DNA from 2 places in the Acetobacterium sp. MES1 genome. Region 2 is predicted to be linked to the other one. Evidence: a T-box and tRNA genes for the amino acid it is inferred to sense, from the RefSeq annotation. Region 2 holds a T-box; the other holds one or more tRNA genes.

Region 1 (10,196 bases), on a different contig from region 2:
CCGTGGATTACACCCGGGAGTGTATTCTAAAAACGGTGGAGCTCCAGCAGGAAAAACGTTATGGCGTGTGCTTTGAACGGGCTATTCCTTATTTGATAAAACGTTTGGGATTATAATTGTAAAAATTAGCTGCCATTTTGATAACACTATTTGGTCCATCGGTTATCTATAAAAAAATCGGGCGATCAACAATCTCCTGATTTTTTTATTCGTCCAGCAGCTCTTCTTCCATCGCTTCGATCTTTTCATTGATCAACTCATAGGGATAACCCCGACCCATTAAACTCTTTTTGATCTGATAGATCAAGACTTTTCCTGCTAGCCCTTTTTGGCGCTGAGTGCGCAGATATTTTTGAAAGTCCCGATCCAGCTTTTCTTGCTGCTTTTTTTCTTCCCGAACCAAGTCATCTGCCGATAATTCCATGAATTCGTCAGTTAATTCCAGGTTTTTGATCACTTCCAGAACCATTTCGGTGGGGTAACCCATCCGCCCCAGTTTTTCGTACACTTTTTTTTTCTGTTGGAATGGCGTTTGACCCTTTAATAGCACCAGGCTTTTTTTTGCCACCATCTCACAACAGTGCATTTCCACTTCTCTGGGAAAAAGATCAACCAGTGAAAGCAGTAAATCATCGCCAAGGCCCCGCTTTTTGAGATCCTGAAGCAGTCGCCGGGAGCCATAATAATTCAGCTGTCGATTGTTCTCCAGATAATTTTTCAGATATACTGCATCGTCAATATAATGGTATTCATCCAGCTTTTGCATCACCTCAGCAATAATCGTATCCGGGACGTTCTTTTTCTTCAGGTATCCAACCATTTCACTGCTGGTTCGTGACTTAAAAGACAGATATTTTACCGCCAGATCCATTGCTTTTTCCCGACTTATTTCACCCATCGCACTCCTCCTGTAAAAAAACACCAGCCACAGCTGGTGTTTGGTCGATTTTATTTTAAATGGACTTTTAAGGCTGTTAACATCGTTGCAAAATCCTTTGTTTCCGATAGCGGCACCGTAACTTCCACACATGTTATCCCACTGGTATTTTTGTTGTTACTTAAATTCTTATATGCCGCAATGACACTTTCTGCATCAGTCAATGATGTCATCGTCCCTATTTTTTCGCCATCGACTAAAACAGCTGCGCCGTCTACATAAAGCGCAATGCCTTTGCTGTTTAAGACATTAACACAGGTATCTAAATCCATGGGATTCTCGACCCGTGCCGGGAGCAGTTGAAATCCATTGCCCAAATGAAGATTATCATAATTGTAACATTCTCTGAGGTTGGTTTCAATCCGATCAACTGCCGATTTAAAAACACCCGAATTCTGCACATAACCAAGACTTTCGCCATGATAAAAAACTTCATATCCCTGGGTTTGAGCACTGACAACCCCCACAGATGCTAATATAAATAGTATCATAATGGTGACAATACTACTGCGCTGCCGCTTTCTTTTTCGTTGTATTCGTCGTTTTTCTCTTTCAATCTTTACAGTCTCGTCCATTTATTTACCTCTTGTATTTATTCGTTACGTTTTTGTTACATTATGATACCATATTATTATCTGTTCTGCAAGATTTTTGGTAAAAAAAGACACCGTCATTTCGGTGTCTCAGACTGTAAAAAAGCTAACCCAGTACCGACAATTGTTATATCATGTTGTACGCATCGGAGCGGACACGGCATCGCCTGTCCGATTCCGCAGCGAACAACAGATTAATAATTGGTCGGTACGGTAGTTTTGCGATAACCTCAGTCACAGTTATTTCGGTGTCTGATGGTTTAAATATAATCGCCGCTACTGATATTGAAGTAATTGCCAATCGGCTGGGCCTCATCATTGACCCGTACTTCAAAGTGGACATGATTGGCAGTGGACGATCCGGTCGATCCCATTCCACCAATACGCTGACCCTGGGTAACTGCCTGACCTTCTACTACATCCACCGAACTGAAGTGTCCATAAAGGGTTGAATAGCCGTTGCCATGATCAATGATCACACACTTGCCATAACCACCATACCAGCTGGACAAGGTGACCGTTCCCGAGGCCGCTGCATAAATGTCAGTTCCTTCGCTGTTTAAGATGTCAACCGCAGCCGCCCGATAATGATTGCTGTAGTAGCCGCCATCGTAGTCACGGAGAATTTCTCCTACCCGGCCACTGGCCGGGATCATAAACTGAGCCTGAGGCGTCTCTTTGGCCGGTTCTACCGCCGGGGTTTCAGCAGCCGGGGCTTCAACCGCCGGTAGCTCAGCAACCGGTTCTTCCGGAATATCAGTTATTGGTGGTTCAGTGATGGGATTTTCCTCTGTCGGCGCTTCGACCACGGGAGTGTCCACCACTGGTGCTTCATCAACTGGAGATGTTTCCGGCTGGATATCCTCAACAACAACCTCAGTCACCGGTGCTTCAATAACTGGTACGTCTTCAACCGGTACCTCTGCCACTACCGCCGGGGTTTCTGTCGCTTGATTTACTGGTGTCTCTGACGTATGACTCGCAGCCACACTGGCAGTGTTTGTCTCCGGTTCAAGAATTGGTTCTTCTTCAACTACAGCCGCAACCGAGCCCGTTTGAAGCTTTTCGGCATCTGTGATGGGTGTTTCCTGAGAAGCTGTCGCTGCAGCTGGTTCCACATTGTCAACACGGGCAACCAAAACCTCCGGCTGATTATTCTTTTCCTCGGTTCTGATGGCAGTTATGACTTGGGTTACTTCTTCTGTTGTTAAAAAATCTGTAGATCGGGCCGTCCGGATTTCATAATCGCTACCTTCCCGGTTTCTTCGTCCACTTTTATCAGCACTGGTATCACCAACTGCTGCTTCCAGTACTTCCAGACTGTCAATATAGCCAATACTGGTACCTTTGTAAATCACCTCGTAGGCCCGGGTTTGCGCATCGACTGCTCCGGCTCCCACTAATACTAAAAAAGTACAGACCACCACTGCGGAGCCCCGCATTTTAAACAGCCGCCTTTTGTCTTTGTTCAACGTTTCCCCGTGATTGACATGTTCAATCTCTACGAATTCATCATGTTCAACTTGCTTGGTCGACCAATTAAATCGGTATTTTTTAATTCTTGCTCGGACTTTTTCAAAAAAATTCTGAGTTTTTTCCATGCCTCTCCTCCTGTTACAATTTATTTACATTTATGATACCATATGGCTTTATATTTTACAAGTATTTTGTATGTCTAAACGTTTTTTATTCGCTATGGTATTCGTTCATAAATCAGGAAGAAAGGGTATGACACTAAATACGGCTGCAACTATTGGCCATCGTTCCAGCCTAAAATTTTAATCAGTCGCAATTCCGAATAACCATAGGCACTGGCCGGATAATTGATTCGATCCGTGGTATTCGAATTAATGAGATAATCTGCCATTTTTCCATCGCTGTCCGTAATTACATCTGTAATGATAACCGAATGGAGCCAGTCGCCATTTTGTCCATATTGTAAAACATCGCCAATTGATCCCGAATAGACGTTCTCGTCAACAAGCGCCACCAGTCCATAGCCATCATTTTCGCTGGCGTAGGTGTAAAATTCCTCAACCCCGGTCCAGGCAGGGCTCCGACCCCAGTCCACTTCATCCAGATTCACTTCTTCGCCGTACCATTTCCATTTGTTGTCACCGTCGCTGTCCATGGGGATTCCACCAGCAAAAAGACACTGTGAAATATAATTATTGCAGTTACCACCGTAACGATCATAACTGCCATAAGCATCATTTCGCTCGACTTCAATGGCATCAACCCAGGTCATGGCGTAATCCAGTGCTGCCTCCGTATCATAGTCATGATCAACTGCTACTGTCTCGCTTTCCCATACCTCTGAATTAAAGTCATCCTTTTCCTCGGCCAAGGCTTCGATAACTGCCAGTGCATCACTAAGCAGTTCATCTGCCACCACCTCAGGATCGTCATAACTGCCTTCAATTGCTTCTTCCAGCATTAAAAAGCTGTCCTCGTCTTTATAATGTTCAGTGATGGCATAACCATCAGCGGTTTCCGTGAGATAAAAGGTGTGGGTAATCCCGGAACTGGAAGACTCCACATCGGGGATAAAGGCAAAGTTAACGGTATGGTCTTCTAACAGAACCACTTCGATCGCATCCGAATTGGTGTCAACGCTTGTCACAGTCAAGCCACATTGATAGTCACTCATTCTCAGATCATTACTCTGGTTTTGTCGCAGTTGGATCAGATAGTCCATGGCACTCTGATTGACCCAGGCATTTTCACCGGTGGGATCGACAAAAATCCCGGTAAGGTCCTCCGTTTCCAGATTGGCCATGGCACGGAAATAGGTTTCAAAATAGTCATTGATCGGTTTTAGCATGGCACTATCGATTGTCTCATCGCTCTCCCGAATTTTTATGTTGCCTCCGCTTTTAGCCGTATTACTTTCCGGTTTCGCATCAAAAATACTCCCAGCACTGGTCGCAACGGCATCTGAATTTGCCATGACACCGATAGACACGACACCCATTGCCATGATCGTCATGATCACCAGCCCGATCATTGTTCTTCTTCGTTTCCGCCTGATGGCATTTTTTCTTCTTTTCATTTCCCCACCTCTTCAGTATTTGTAACAATTATATATCTATAATGTGTACTTCTCGTGAACAAACCATGAAGATCTGAAAAAAACCGACAAACCGATTATTTATTGATACTGTACCACCAAAACCTGGCAATAATCCAAAAAATAAAAAAAACAGCTTACGCTGTCATCTTTATAAGTGGTGGTGCCCAGAGGCGGAATCGAACCACCGACACGGGGATTTTCAGTCCCCTGCTCTACCGACTGAGCTATCTGGGCATATATAAAACTTGGCAAAAAAATATGGTGGGCCTTCAGGGGCTCGAACCCCGGACCTACCGGTTATGAGCCGGTTGCTCTAACCAACTGAGCTAAAGGCCCCCAAGTAATTTCTAAAAAAAATGGTCGAGGTGAGAGGATTCGAACCTCCGGCCCCATGGTCCCAAACCATGTGCGCTACCAAACTGCGCTACACCTCGATACAATACTTGACTATTATAAATGTTTTCGTGTCTGCTGTCAAGGACTTTTTTATCTTTATGCTTTTCGATACGATTTATCTTTGACGACTTGCTTATTATAGCACGATCGCAAACCCTAATGCAAGTCTTTTTTTCACAAAAGAATCATTTTTTTGACTCTTTTGTGAAAAAGCTTGATCCGTATCTATTTTTCCAATACGGTTGCCTTGGCAGTGGTTGATTCTTTTTCTCGGCGGTTCAGATAACCCTCAACCCGATTAACCCCCCAGCCAAAAATTCTGATCAAGGGATAGATATCCAAGGTTGTAATACCCAACACGATAAACATCGCTGGCAGAAAATCCTGGATTGGAGTCAGGAAAAACAAATCTTCCAAGAACAGCACACAGCATAAAAATGAAACCGTCATCGCAAAGAATAAGGCCCAGCGCTTATTGTCAAGTGGCTGGCAGACCCGAAAAAGAATCACTAAGCCAATCAAACCGGTGGAAATAACCGCCAGCGTAGAAATTTGCTGATGATCGAGAGACAGGTAAGCGCCGACGATCATGATCATCACCACATTAAACACCACCGTCAGCGCCCCCGGCAAGGATTTTTTGAGCACCTTTTCGAGAAAGTTGCCGGTAATCCGGTTCTTATTGGGCTCCAGGGCCAGAAAAACCGAGGGTGCCCCAATTGTCAACGCACTGATCAAGGTCAGTTGAATCGGTACAAAAGGATAGGCCTCATTGGCAATGATCACAATCACCGCCAGCAAAAGCGAAAACATGGTTTTCACCAAAAATAGCGAGGCCGCCCTGGTAATATTATTAATAACCCGGCGCCCTTCCATCAAGACCCGGGTAAAACTGGCGAAGTTGGAATCCAATAAGACCAACTGTGAAACCTGGCGCACCGCATCGCTGCCTTCGGCCATGGCAATGCTACAGTCCGCCTCTCTTAAAGCCAGTACATCATTGACCCCATCCCCAGTCATCGCCACGGTATGACCTTGATTTTTAAGCGATTCAATTAAAAGTCGTTTCTGCCCCGGGGTTACCCGACCAAAAACCGAATAGTCCAGCGCAGCCTTACGGACATCCTCCTCGGTGGTGAGGGTGGCGGCATCCACAGAATTATCCCAATCCAGCAAACCCGCCCGATGGGCAACCTGAGATACCGTTACTGGATTATCTCCGGAAATAACTTTGATTGTGACTCCCTGATTTCTAAAAAACTCCAGGGTCTTCTTGGCTTCCTGACGAATTTTATCGCCCATCGGCAACAGTGCCACCGTTTTGATATGATCCGGCAAACTCCCATCCTCTTTAAATGGTTCCGAAGCATAGCCCAACATTAAAACCCGATTGCCTTCACTGGCATAGCCTTCAACCTTATCCTGAATTTCCGGATAACGCTCTTTTAAAATGAATTCCGGTGCCCCGATCACAAAGGTGCCCTGGTCGCTGAAAAAAGCACCACTCCACTTCCGCTCCGAGGAAAAGGGAACTACCCGGTCACACTGCCATTTGGGCGCCTCGCCCTTGCAACTTTCATAAAGGGCCCGATAGGTGGCATTATCATCTTTTAAATTGGCAATCAAAGCCCGGATCGCCTGAACCGGATTTTTGTCATGACAAAGGGTTTCCATTGACAATACTTCCATATTGCCCTCGGTGATGGTTCCGGTTTTATCCAGACAAAGCATATCGACCCGGGCCAGCGTCTCAATGCAATAAAGCTCCTGAACCAGCGTCTGATGCTGTCCCAACCGGATTACCCCAACGGCCAGGGCGACACTGGTTAAGAGTACCAACCCTTCCGGAATCATCCCAATCAATGCCGCCACCGTCTGGGTCACACCAGCCTGAAGCGGCAGCGCCTGGACGATCAACTGCTTATAGAGAAGCAGCAGACCAATGGGAACAATCACGATGCTGATGCTTTTCATAATAAAGCCCAATGCTTTCATAATTTCAGAGTTCGGTTTTTTTGCCACCTTGACAGCGTCAACCAGTTTTGAGGCATAGTTTTCCAGACCAACCTGAGTCACCAAAACGCTGGCTTCCCCGGAAACCACAAAACTGCCGGACAGCAGCGAATCGCCCTCATATTTCATAATCGAATCTGACTCACCTGTCAGCAACGATTCATTGACTTCCAGCTCACCTTTGACCACCCGGGAATCGGATGGCACCTGTTTGCCAGCCTTGAGGATCAGAATATCGTCCAGGACGATTTTTTCAAAAACAATTTCCTGGCGGTTGCCATCCCTGATCACCGTCACATGGGGTTGTGAAATCAACGAGAGCCGATCAATGGTTTTTTTTGCCTTAATTTCCTGAATGATACCAATCAATGTGTTTATTATGACAATATTAATAAATAGAAGGTTTTGAAATGACTGTACAAAAATAACCATTAATGCCAGGATGATGTTAAGCATGTTAAACAAGGTTAAACTATTATCCCTGACAATTCTACCAATGGTTTTTGTTTTGGATTGGGGCTGGATATTAACCTTTCCGGCGGCGATCCTTTCTTCAACCTGGACTTGACTCAGTCCAATTTCAAGGTTGATATGATTATCCATTTAATCCTCCCATTTTGTTATTTACTGGTTGGATTATATCACCGCAATCTTAAAATACCTTGTAGCGCCTCCCGCCGTTTAACAATTGATAACTGTTTCAAATTTTACCAAAAAATTTATTAAACAAAAAAGAAGTCTGCCCCAGGGACAAACCTCTTTATATGTGTAGTATTAATTTTTTTGTTATGCCAGACTTTCTCTGACCACTTGATTCACAAGCTTACCATCCGCCCGACCTTTAACCTTCGGCATCAGGGCACTCATTATTTTTCCCATGTCTTTGGCATCAACAGCACCGGTTTCTGTTATTGTTTCAGCCACAATTACTTTGATTTCATCAAGTGTTAATTGTGTAGGAAGGTAGCTCTCGATAATTACTATTTCTTCGCGAGCCTGCTGGATTAAATCGTCTCTTTGAGCTTTCTCAAACTCAGCCAGGCCATCCCGACGTTGTTTGAGCTGTTTGGCAATAATTTCAAGAATCTGGTCATCTGCCAGTTCCACTTGCTGATCCTTCTCGACTTGTAAAATAGCCGCCCGAATCATGGTAACGGTCGATTTCTTGACCTTATCCTTTTCCTTCATTGCTGTTTTTAAGTCAGCCTGTAATTGATCCTTTAATGCCAATTAGTCACATCCTATCTTTTTTTCATCTTTCTTTTTCTAGCTGCTTCTGATTTTCTTTTTCGCTTTACGCTTGGCTTTTCATAATGCTCTCTTTTGCGAATTTCAGACATAACCCCAGCCATTGCAGTTTTTCTTTTGAAACGTCGCAATGCACTTTCGAGTGTTTCATTTTCTTTGATTTTTACTTCAGACATTTTCAACCCCCCCCTCTAATCCGTTGCTAATTTCCGGTATTGTCAATCAACATGGTATGAGTCAAACTTTATTATACGCAATATTTAGAGCGCTGTCAATTATTTTTCAGCCTGGTGGCCATAATAATGGTCGGCCGCCCAATAAATGATAATGCAGATGCGGAACGGTCTGATTACCATCCTTACCGCAATTATTCACCAGTCGAAAACCACTCTCGGCAATCCCCGTTTTAAGGGCAATGCGATTGGCTACCGTATGAACATGGCAAATAATATCATTGCCTGCCTGAACCGACAGGATCGAATCAAAATGTTCTTTGGGGATAATAATCACATGAACCGGGGCCTGGGGCGCAATATCGTTAAAGGCGATGACCCGGTCATCTTCATAAACCACATCGGCGGGAATTTCCTTATTGACGATCTTACAAAAAATACAGTCTTGGGACATATCTTCCTCCTTAATTATATAGATTCTCCGACTAACTTATCAGCATACCGACTAATATATGATACCCTAACCGGGATGATTCTACCACTTATTTCTTCATCGGTTTTGAGTATCACTGGCAGATAGTTCTTGGTGTGGCCGGTATAGCCAGCATCATCGTGGGTTGCTTCAAAAAGCACCTCAACCACACTGTCATCATTTTTTTTAAGAAAGGCCGCTTCCAATTCCCGGGACAATTCGCTCAGTTCATGACTGCGGGAATTTTTCAGGCTTTCATCGATCTGATCCGGAAAATGGGCCGCTTTTGTTCCGGATCGCCGGGAATATTTAAATACATGGATCTGGTAGAAGCCTACCGCCCTGGCAAAGTCGAGCGTCTCAGCAAATTCTGCCCCCGTTTCTCCGGGGAAGCCTACCATGATATCCGTGGTGATGGCGGCCAATGGAAAGACCTCCCGGATCTGGTTGACGATCTCCATGTATTCAGCCGTCGTATAACGGCGGCCCATCCGTTTGAGCACGGTATCACTACCGCTTTGCAAAGATAAATGAAAATGCGGACAGAAGCTGTTAAGTGCCGCCAGCCGCTTAAGCCGCTGAGGAGTTATAAATTTGGGTTCCATCGACCCCAGCCGAATCCGTTTAAGCTCTTCAATTTTGTCAAGGGTTTCAATCAGATCAATCAGATCGGTTTTACCGGTGTCTTCTTGATCAATTCCATAGGAGGCAATGTGAATCCCAGACAGGATCACCTCCTGATACCCCATTGCCACCACCCGGTTGACTTCATCAATAATCTGCTGCTGGTTGCGGCTTCGCACCGGCCCTCTGGCAAAGGGGACAATACAATAGGTACAAAATTGATTGCAGCCCTCCTGAATTTTAATAAAGGCCCGGGTTTTTCCTTTGACCTCGGAAATCATCAGCGGTTCAAATACCTTTTCAGCCATGATATCCGAGACAAAATCCCGCTGGCTGACATCATTGCGATGGGCAGTAATATAGGACAGAATGTCGCCCCGATTTTTGGTGCCAATCATTAAATCCACTTCCGCTATTTTTTCCACTTCCGCAGGAGCCACCTGGACATAGCAACCCACCGCACAGATAATCGCCTCGGGGTTGATCCGCTTGGCCTTGCGCATCATTTTTCGAGATTTCTGATCGCCCAGATGGGTGACCGTACAGGTGTTGATGACGTAAACATCGGCCACCTCGGAAAAATCCACAATGGTATAGCCAGCCGACTCAAAAAGCTCCATCATCGCCTCGCTGTCGTAGGTGTTGACCTTACAGCCCAGGGTCATAA
Region 2 (10,196 bases):
AACACGGTAAAAAATTAATGGCTGTGCTGGCTGTTGCTGCTGTGGTCGCATTAGGCGCTGGCTGTTCAAGCACGGCGACAAAAAATGACAGCAAGAGTGCCACCATCGGGATTGTTCAATACGTTGACCACGTAGCCCTTGATGCAGCCCGGGAAGGCTTTGTGACTGCCCTGGCTGACAATGGTTATACGGATGGGGATAAGATCACCCTGGATGTTCAAAATGCCCAGGGCGATCAAAGTAATCTGTCAACCATCAGTGATCGTTTTGTCAGCAACAAGGTTGATATGGTTCTGGCCATTGCCACACCGGCAGCTCAGGCCATCGCTGGTAAAACGACTGAAATCCCGATTCTGGGAACGGCCATCACTGATTATGAAGCGGCTCGTCTGGTGTCTTCAAACGAAGCACCCGGTGGAAATGTCAGTGGTACCACCGACATGAATCCGATTAAAGAACAAATTGATCTGCTGGTAAAACTGGTACCCACCGCTAAAACTGTTGGTGTCCTGTATACATCCAGTGAAGATAATTCAGTCATCCAGGCAAAAATTGCCAAAGAAGCCATTGAAAAACTTGGCCTGAAATATGTCGAAGTAACGGTTACTAACTCCAATGACGTGCAACAGGCAACTCAATCGATCGTCAGCCAATGCGATGCCATCTACATTCCGACTGACAATGTTTTCGCCTCAGCTATGCCTCAGGTTCAAAGCATTACTTCACAGTCAAAAACTCCAGTCATTTGTGGTGAAGCCGGAATGGTGGAATCCGGTGGACTGGCGACCTTGGGAATTTCCTACTCAGATCTAGGTTACCAGACTGGTTTAATGGCTGTTAAAATTCTAAAGGGTGAAGCTGAACCGGCAACCATGCCGATTGAATCAGCAACAAAGTTTGAATATGCCATTAATGGTGCCGTCGCACAGGAAATTGGCTTAACGATTCCTGCGGATCTTCAGCAATACGTGATTACCGCAAAATAAGTAACTTAAATAGAAACGATTTAGCAAGCAGTAATGAGTACATTGCTGCTTGCTAAAATTATTAATCAACATAATCAATAGATAAGAAGTGAGGCAGAATAATGTTTGAGATACTATTAGGTGCAATATCGCTGGGCCTGCTCTGGGCGATCATGACGATTGGCGTTTATATCACCTACCGAATACTCGATATTGCTGATTTAACAGTCGAAGGCAGTATTGCCATGGGAGCTGCGATCGCAGCTTTTTCAATTTTTAACGGGATGAATCCGTTCATCGCAACCTGTTTGGCCTTTGTCGGCGGGATGCTGGCCGGACTGGTCACGGGGATTTTGCATACCAAACTTAAAATACCCGCCTTGCTGGCCGGTATTTTAACGATGATTGCACTTTATTCGGTTAATCTCCGGATTATGGGCAAAGCCAACCTGTCGCTGCTGCGGATTGACACCGTTTTTACTCCGCTTGAGAACCTGGGATTAAGCCCAACCAATGCAGTCATGCTTTTTGGATTTATCAGTGTGATGGCAATTGTTGGTCTTTTATACTGGTTTTTTGGAACCGAAATCGGTTGCGCCATCCGGGCTACCGGGAACAATCCGCAAATGGCCAGAGCTCAGGGTATTAATACCAATAATATGATTATTCTGGGCCTGGTGATCAGTAATGGACTGGTTGCTCTTTCGGGTTCGTTAATAGCCCAGAGCCAGAGCTTTGCGGACATCCAAATGGGGATTGGCTCCATTGTTATCGGGTTAGCCTCGGTTATCATTGGCGAAGTTATTTTTGGCACCCGAAATTTTTTCAATTGCCTGATTTCACTCGTCCTTGGTGCCATTACCTATCGGATTATCATCGCCCTGGTATTAAAAATGGGGATGCCAGCCAACGACTTAAAACTCTTTACCGCCATTACTGTGGCCATTGCGCTGTCACTGCCGGTCTTTAAAAGCTATCTTCGTCCCATTAAAAAATCGATGAATGGAGGCGATCTCTAAAATGCTAATAATCAATGAAATTGAAAAAAAATTTAACGCTGGCACGGTCAACGAAAAAGTGGCCCTCCGCAATTTTAGTCTATCCCTGGCCGAGGGTGATTTTGTCACGGTTATTGGTGGTAACGGTGCTGGCAAGTCGACTTTTCTTAACTGTGTGGCGGGAGTCTTTGGTGTTGACAAGGGTTCGATTCTGATAGACGGACAAGATGTTACCAAGCTGCCTGAACATAAACGCTCTGCCGTTATCGGCCGGGTTTTTCAGGATCCGATGATGGGTACTGCCGGTAATATGGGGATTGAAGAAAACCTTGCCCTGGCCTACCGTCGCGGTAAGACCCGGTCACTTAGCTGGGGCATCAGAAATAAGGAACGTGAAATTTATAAAGAGTACCTGAGCCATCTGGATCTGGGGCTTGAGAATCGTCTTCATGCTAAGGTTGGTCTGCTCTCTGGTGGACAGCGGCAGGCCTTGACCCTACTGATGGCAACTCTGAAAAAACCTAAACTGCTATTGCTGGATGAACATACAGCGGCATTGGATCCCAAAACGGCTGATAAGGTTCTAAAACTCAGTGACCGTTTTGTCCACGAAGGGAATCTGACCACCCTGATGGTCACCCATAATATGCGCCACGCCATTGAGCATGGGAATCGCTTGATTATGATGCATGAAGGCCACGTAATTTTAGATATCAGTGGTGAAGAAAAACAGAGTCTCACAGTTGAAGATCTACTAAAACGCTTTGGCCAGGTCAGTGGCGAAGAGTTTGCCAACGACCGGGCTTTACTTTCATAAAAAAAACTTGACAATCGATCTGAATAAGCATATAATAGCTGAGTAACAAAGTAGAGGAACACACACTTCTCACCTCATTTCTCAGGGAAATAGGTAAATATGAATGAACGCATAATCATTGTTCGTAAGTATTTTTTTGCAGGTGGAGTAACTCTACCTGCAATTTTTTTATATGGAGGTATATTACTATTAGCAAAGATGTTCAACACGAAATTAATAACGAGATCCGTGATCGCGAAATCCGTGTAATTGACGAAACTGGAGAAATGCTTGGTGTCATGAATACCAGAGAAGCTCAAGCATTAGCCGATGAAAAAAATTTGGATCTAGTGAAAGTTTCACCAAACGCAAAACCGCCGGTTTGTAAGATTCTTGACTACGGTAAGTTTAGATACGAAGAAATTCAACGATTAAAAGAAGCCAAAAAAAATCAAAAAGCTGTGGTTATTAAAGAAATTCGTATGTCGGTTCGAGTTGAAGAGCATGATATTAATGTTAAAATTAAAAATTGCATCAAGTTTTTAGAGCAAGGCAGTCGAGTTAAGGTGGCGATCCGTTTCCGAGGCCGTGAAATGGCTTACACCGAACAGGGAAAAGAAGTATTACTGGATTTTGCTGAGCGGGTTGCTGATCTGGCGGTAGTCGAAAAAGCACCAAAAATTGAAGGCCGAAACATGGTTATGTATTTAGCCCCCAAAAAAGATAAGTAATTCACACTGTTAATTGACTATCTGATTGTGAAACTTTCGTTTCTCAGATATAGTTTTTTATAAATGAAACCTTGTACAGGGAGGAGGAAATAGTTATGCCAAAAATGAAAACCCACCGTGGTGCTGCAAAGCGTTTTAAAATAAAAAAATCAGGTTATATTAAACGTTCAAGAGCGTTCAAACGTCATATTCTTAACAAAAAGAGCAGCAAGCGAAAAAGAAATTTAAGAAAAGCAACTGGTTTAGCTCCTGGCGATGCTAAAGTAGTAATGAAAATGATCAAAATCGTAAAAAGATAATATTTGAAGATAGGAGGAAATAGATAATGCGAATTAAAAAAGGCGTTAATGCCAAAAAGAAACATAAAAAAGTACTAAAACTTGCAAAAGGCTATTATGGTGCTAAAAGTAAGTTATATCGATCAGCGAATGAAGCCGTTATGCGAGCACTCAGATCTTCATATGTTGGCCGTAAAGAAAAGAAACGAAACTTCCGAAGATTATGGATCACCCGAATCAATGCCGGTGCCAGAATACATGGTTTAAGCTACAGCAAATTCATGTTTGGTTTAAAACAGGCAGGTGTTGAAATCGACCGTAAAATCTTAGCAGATCTGGCAATGAATGACAGTAATGCTTTTAAAGACTTAGTTGAAGTATCAAAGAAGAACATGAACTAATCGTAATGAAAAACTTCTCAACGGATTATCCATGCTTGAGAAGTTTTTTTTATGGATATTATTCTTGCTTTTTTATTGTGTCGTGTTAGAATAGGTATGGTTATTAAATATTTAAGGCAGGAATCGAATCATGGCAGAAAAAATACGCTGGAACTTTAAAAAATTTGCGGGACAACGTTCCCCGGCAGAAATGCTGATTTATGGATTTGCACTGGTGATCCTACTGGGAGCCATTTTGTTGACCTTGCCGATGGCCAGCGCATCAGGAACCAGCGGTGGTTTTATTAATGCGTTATTTACGGCTACCTCAGCAGTATGCGTAACGGGGCTTGTGGTTGTGGACACCGGCACCTTTTGGTCGGTATTTGGGAAAGTCGTTATTATTTTACTGATACAGATCGGTGGCCTGGGCTTCATGTCATTGACGACAATGTTTTTTGTACTGGCGGGAAAACGGATTACGATCAAGGATCGTCTGCTGATTCAATCCTCAGTGAACATGGATTCACTTTCCGGAGTAGTTAAATTCACCAAGTACATTTTCTTTTCATCGCTGATCATTGAAACAGTTGGGGCATTATTGTTGGCCCTGGTTTTTATTCCGGAATATGGATTTTTGCGGGGCACTGCCTTCAGCTTTTTTCATTCGATTTCTGCCTTTTGTAATGCTGGTTTTGATCTATTTGGGAATTACTCCAGCCTGACAAAATATGTCGGTAATTTTATTGTCAATTTTGTGATTGGCGGGCTGATTATTCTGGGGGGGCTGGGATTTGCCGTTACCAGTGATATCATTAACATTCGAAAATTTGAAAAAATGACTATGCATGCCAAACTGGCCCTGACAGTCACCGGTGTTCTTTTGATTATTGGTTTTGTGCTTTTTTTTGTTTTTGAATACAATAATCCGATGACGATGGGAAAGCTTTCTTTTCCCGAAAAACTACTGGCCGCCGCTTTCCAGTCGATCACACCAAGAACTGCTGGTTATAATACCATTGACATTGCCGCTTTAACAACACCATCATTGTTTTTAACCATGCTGTTTATGTTTATCGGAGCTTCACCGGGGTCCACCGGTGGCGGCGTTAAAACCACCACCTTTGCGATTATTATGATGACGGTTGTCTCCGTTCTTCATGGTCGAAAAGATGTGGTGGCCTTTAAGCGTAGCATCATGGGCCCGGCAATCCGTCGGTCCATTTCGGTGATTGTCATTGCATTGGGTATTGTCATCTTTATGATTTTTGTGTTATTATGTACTGAACCTGAAGCTTCTTTTGAAACGGTGGTTTTTGAAGTTCTTTCAGCATTTGGTACGGTTGGCTTAACAACCGGTTTAACCCCTCATTTATCAACAGCGGGGAAAATAGCCATCAGTTTGACCATGTTTGTTGGCCGGCTGGGTCCGTTAACGGTAGCCTATGCGATTTCACGCAGTGAAAAGCGAGCCCGAGAAAACGTGGGAAATTTCAAATTGCCGGAAGGCAACATTATGATTGGCTAGAGGAGGAGTATTAATTGAAAGAAAAGCAGTTTGCGGTTCTTGGTTTAGGGCGTTTTGGTGAAGCACTGGCCATCACCCTCAGCGAATTGGGCTGTAATGTTGTTGTCGTCGATAATGACGAAGAAAAAATTCAAAACATTGCGAATTTGGTAACCTATGCGGTGCAAGCGGATGTGACCGATATTAATGCACTGAAATCGATTGGCTTGAAGAATGTCGATGCGGTGGTGGTTTCCATTACCTCAGACATTAACAGCAGTATTATGGGTATTGTCAATGCTCAGGAACTGGGAATCAATGAAATTTATGGAAAAGCCAACAATGCCCAGCACGAAAAGGTGCTACTTAAATTAGGGGTCAAAAAAGTATTTTCTCCAGAGCGGGACATGGGTGAGCGGGTTGCGCATAATCTGTTTTCCGGCGATTTTATCGATATTTTGGAGCTGGATACCAATCATTCCATCGTTGAGGTGGAGTCCCTTCATATTTGGGAAGGAAAAAACCTGGAACAGTTAAACCTCCGGGAAAAACATGGCTTAAATGTAATTGCAATTCGGAGTCTGGATGTCTTAAATGCTTCGCCATTGGCCAGTGATGTGATTCATGCCGGAGATAAACTGATTGTGATGGGGGAGAATCGCTCCATTAATGAGATTAACAAACTGTCCCGAAAAGACCATTAACGATGTTTCCAGAAATTACATCAAAAAATAATGAGCAACTGAAGTATCTGCGTAAACTCAGCAGTAAATCCTTTCGGGACGCCGAAGGTACCTTTGCCATCGAAGGCACCAAGCTTTTTCTGGAAGCAGTTAAAAATCAATTGCAGTTTAAGCAGATCTTTATTACCAGCACTTGGCTAAAGATTAATGGCGCATCTGTCAGGGATCGTCTGGTTACTTTGGAGAACAATAAAGTTGCCATTGCAATCGTCAGTCCGACGATTCTGGCAAGCCTGTCCGGTTTACAAAAACCCGAAGGAATTATGGCGGTACTGCATAAAATTAATAGCCGACCGGGAACCTTCAAGCGTACGGTTTTACTGGAGGATGTTCAGGATCCCTACAATGTTGGTACCATTATTCGTACTGCCGATGCAGCAGGTTTTGACTGTGTGGTGACGTCTGCTAAAACAGCGGATATTTACAATGAGAAGGTACTACGGGGTTCGATGGGTTCGGTCTTTCACTTGCCGATTTATCAGGTCGTTTCGCTGCTTGATACGGTCAAGCAGTTAAAAGAGCAGCAGGTAACGATCATCGGTACTTCCTTAAGTGGCAGTTGTTTATGGGAACGCCAGTCCCTCAACGGTTCATTTGCCATCGTTATGGGGAATGAATCCCAGGGAATGTCGAAGCAAATGAGTGAATGCTGCGATCTGTTACTGAAAATTCCCATTTTGGGTCAAGCGGAGTCACTGAATGTGGCAACGGCTGCAGGTATAATCATGTATGATCTGATTCGAGATTTTAAGGAATGCCAGACCAAAGTAAAAGATAATTAAATAACTTATCTACAATGATAGAGCGAGTAAATAAAGATGAGACTTTACAGAGAAAAAATCCCAGGCTGAGAGATTTTGTGTTTAAATTTATTGAAGTTCCCTCTGGAGTTTTAGCTGTGAACCGCATCAACCAATTTTGATGATTGATAGCAGCTAACGTTAATTGCGTTAAAATTTTAAGTGAATACAATTATGTATTAATTTAAGGTGGTACCGCGGAATGATTTCGTCCTTTTGAGAGGACGATTTTTTTATTTATAAGGAGAAAGAAATGGAGCTAGAACTCAAACAATTACGAGATCGCTGTATAGCTGATCTAAGTGCCGTTACCGAACTGAAATCACTGGATAATGTCCGGATTAAGTATCTGGGTAAAAAAGGCGAACTGACCATTGCCCTAAAAGGAATGGGCAAGCTTTCCAACGAGGAACGTCCGGTCATTGGCAAGCTGGCCAATGAAATCCGGGAAGAAATTGAAAGTAACATCATGGCGCAAAAACAGTTACTGGAACAACAGGAAATTGAAGCGCAGATCAAAGAAGAACGTATCGATGTGTCCCTGCCTGGACAAAAACATCAGGCGGGAAACCTGCATCCGTTAACTACGATTATCAATGATTTAAAAGAAATCTTTCTGGGAATGGGCTTCTCCATTGCCGAAGGTCCGGAGATTGAATGGGCAAAATATAATTTTGACTATTTGAATGTGCCTCAGGATCATTCGGCCAGAGACCTCCAGGACACTTTTTACTATCAGGATGATATCGTGCTGAGAACTCAGACTTCACCGGTTCAAGTTCGGGTTATGGAAGAACAGCAACCACCCCTGCGGATTATTTCACCGGGTCGGGTTTATCGCTTTGATGAAATCGACGCTACCCATTCTCCAGTCTTCCATCAGATGGAGGGATTGGTGATTGATAAAGGCATCACCATGAGCGATCTTAAAGGAACCCTTGATTTATTTGCCAAGAAACTCTTTGGTGAACAGACGAAAACCAAGTTCCGCCCCCACCAGTTCTATTTTACCGAGCCCAGCGCTGAGATGGATGTAACCTGCTTTAAATGCGGCGGCGTTGGCTGTAAGGTTTGCAGCAACACCGGCTGGATTGAAATTCTCGGTTGCGGAATGGTTCACCCGAATGTTTTGCGCTTCTGTGGCATTGACCCGGATGAATACAGCGGCTTTGCCTTTGGCATGGGCCTTGACCGGATCACAATGATCAAGTATGGCATCAACGATCTGCGTTTATTGTTTGAAAATGATCTGCGTTTTTTAGCGCAATTTAAATAGGAGGAACCCAATTATGCTCGTTTCACTGAATTGGTTAAAAGAATTTGTTGATATAAAAATGGCACCGTTTGATTTTGGGGAGGCTCTGACGATGTCCGGGACAAAGGTGGAAACCCTAACGGTTGTTTCAGAAAATGTGGTTAATATCTTTACCGGACAAATTACCAAAATTGAAGCCCATCCCAATGCGGATAAGCTGACCGTCTGTACCGTGGATATGGGAACTGACCAACGGGTGATTGTCACTGCGGCCAAGAATGTCTTTGAAGGTGCCATTGTTCCGGTGGCCATTGATGGTGCGGTAATTGCCAATGGTACCAAAATCGGCACCAATGATTTTCGGGGATTGCTTTCCTATGGGATGTTCTGCTCGATTGAAGAACTGGGAATGAACACCGATTTATTTTCTAAAGAAATCATGGAAGGGATTCTGATTCTGCCGGAAAATACGCCGCTGGGAATGGATGCCCGGGAACTTTTGTGGCTTGATGACGTGATCATCGATGTGGAACTGACGGCTAACCGATCGGATTGCCAATCGATTGTGGGGATCGCCCGGGAAGCGGCAGCAACCCTGGATCTGCCAATGGCTGAAGTACCAGTTTATGACGCCACCGCAGAAAGTGCTGATGAAATCGCCGACTATTTGGCCGTACGTATTGAAGATTCTGCCTGCCCCCGATATGTCGCCAAGATGCTCAAAGTCAAGAAAATAGAAGACTCACCGCTGTGGATGCAGAAAAAGCTGCTAAACAGTGGGGTGCGGCCAATCAACAATATTGTTGACGTCACCAACTACGTGATGCTGGAGCTGGGCCAACCGCTCCATGCTTTTGATTACCACAGCCTTAAGTCACAGGAAATTGTGGTTACAACCACTGCCGATAAGAAGATGGTCACCTTAGACGATAAAGAGCGGGAAATTGATGAATCGATGCTGATGATCACCAATGGCAAGGCTCCAGTGGCCATTGCCGGAGTCATGGGCGGTGAAAACTCAGAAATCACCGATAAAACCAGTCTGATTGTTCTGGAATCGGCTAATTTTAACAAAGGCAGTGTACGTCTAACGGCTAAGCAACTGGGCCTGCGAACCGAAGCCTCATCCCGGTTTGAAAAGGGTGTTGATCCGGAATTAGCCGCAGTGGCAGCACTGCGGGCCACTCAGCTGCTACTGGATATTGGTGCCTGTGATGTTATCGAAGGGATGATTGATGTTTACCCTCAGGTGGCTGCATTAAAAAAAGTTGCCCTCGATGTTAATTGGTTTAATGCGTTTGTGGGGATTTCTTTGACTGTTGAGGAAGTTTCAAGCATGCTGACCCGGTTATTCTTTACGGTGAACAAAATAAGCGATGCCGTTTTGGAAGTTGAAGTGCCCAGTTATCGGATGGACATTGAGCTTAAAGAAGATCTGGCCGAGGAAGTGGTAAGGATTTTTGGCTATGATCGCATCCCTGGTACCATAATGGGCGGCGAAACCATGGTTGGCGGTAAAACCCCAGTGCAGAAATTTGAAGACAGCCTGAAAAACATTCTGGTGGGTCAGGGCTATTTTGAAACCCTGACATCCTCCTTTACCAGCGAAAAGCGTCTTCAGGGACTGAATACACAGCTTCCGGATAACCTGATTCCGCTGATTAATCCGCTGGGGGAAGAAAACAGCATCATGCGCCATACCCTCATTGGCCATCAGCTGGAAGTGATTTCACTAAACTATAA

What was found. A T-box is a leader RNA that pairs with one kind of tRNA and senses whether it is charged. The one in region 2 lies ahead of pheS (phenylalanine--tRNA ligase subunit alpha), so its partner is inferred to be a tRNA-Phe.
Region 1: it encodes a tRNA-Phe, which carries the amino acid that the T-box ahead of pheS (phenylalanine--tRNA ligase subunit alpha) is inferred to sense. The anticodon was not compared.

What each region holds. Positions count from the first base shown of each region.
Region 1 is NZ_MJUY01000047.1:151,493-161,688, forward strand. Features, by position in the region: gene BI182_RS12920 (pyridoxamine kinase) at 1-116, shown strand, start outside; gene BI182_RS12925 (regulatory protein RecX) at 206-898, opposite strand; gene BI182_RS12930 (hypothetical protein) at 949-1,512, opposite strand; gene BI182_RS12935 (M23 family metallopeptidase) at 1,791-3,131, opposite strand; gene BI182_RS12940 (amidase domain-containing protein) at 3,281-4,582, opposite strand; tRNA gene BI182_RS12945 (tRNA-Phe) at 4,762-4,837, opposite strand; tRNA gene BI182_RS12950 (tRNA-Ile) at 4,863-4,939, opposite strand; tRNA gene BI182_RS12955 (tRNA-Pro) at 4,961-5,037, opposite strand; gene BI182_RS12960 (cation-translocating P-type ATPase) at 5,225-7,615, opposite strand; gene BI182_RS12965 (GatB/YqeY domain-containing protein) at 7,799-8,242, opposite strand; gene rpsU (30S ribosomal protein S21) at 8,254-8,436, opposite strand; gene BI182_RS12975 (histidine triad nucleotide-binding protein) at 8,543-8,887, opposite strand; gene mtaB (tRNA (N(6)-L-threonylcarbamoyladenosine(37)-C(2))-methylthiotransferase MtaB) at 8,902-10,196, opposite strand, start outside.
Region 2 is NZ_MJUY01000002.1:58,562-68,757, forward strand. Features, by position in the region: gene BI182_RS00280 (ABC transporter substrate-binding protein) at 1-986, shown strand, start outside; gene BI182_RS00285 (ABC transporter permease) at 1,088-1,984, shown strand; gene BI182_RS00290 (ABC transporter ATP-binding protein) at 1,986-2,780, shown strand; gene infC (translation initiation factor IF-3) at 2,951-3,490, shown strand; gene rpmI (50S ribosomal protein L35) at 3,586-3,789, shown strand; gene rplT (50S ribosomal protein L20) at 3,816-4,169, shown strand; gene BI182_RS00310 (TrkH family potassium uptake protein) at 4,300-5,676, shown strand; gene BI182_RS00315 (potassium channel family protein) at 5,691-6,359, shown strand; gene BI182_RS00320 (TrmH family RNA methyltransferase) at 6,362-7,180, shown strand; T-box leader at 7,186-7,417, shown strand; gene pheS (phenylalanine--tRNA ligase subunit alpha) at 7,452-8,474, shown strand; gene pheT (phenylalanine--tRNA ligase subunit beta) at 8,488-10,196, shown strand, end outside.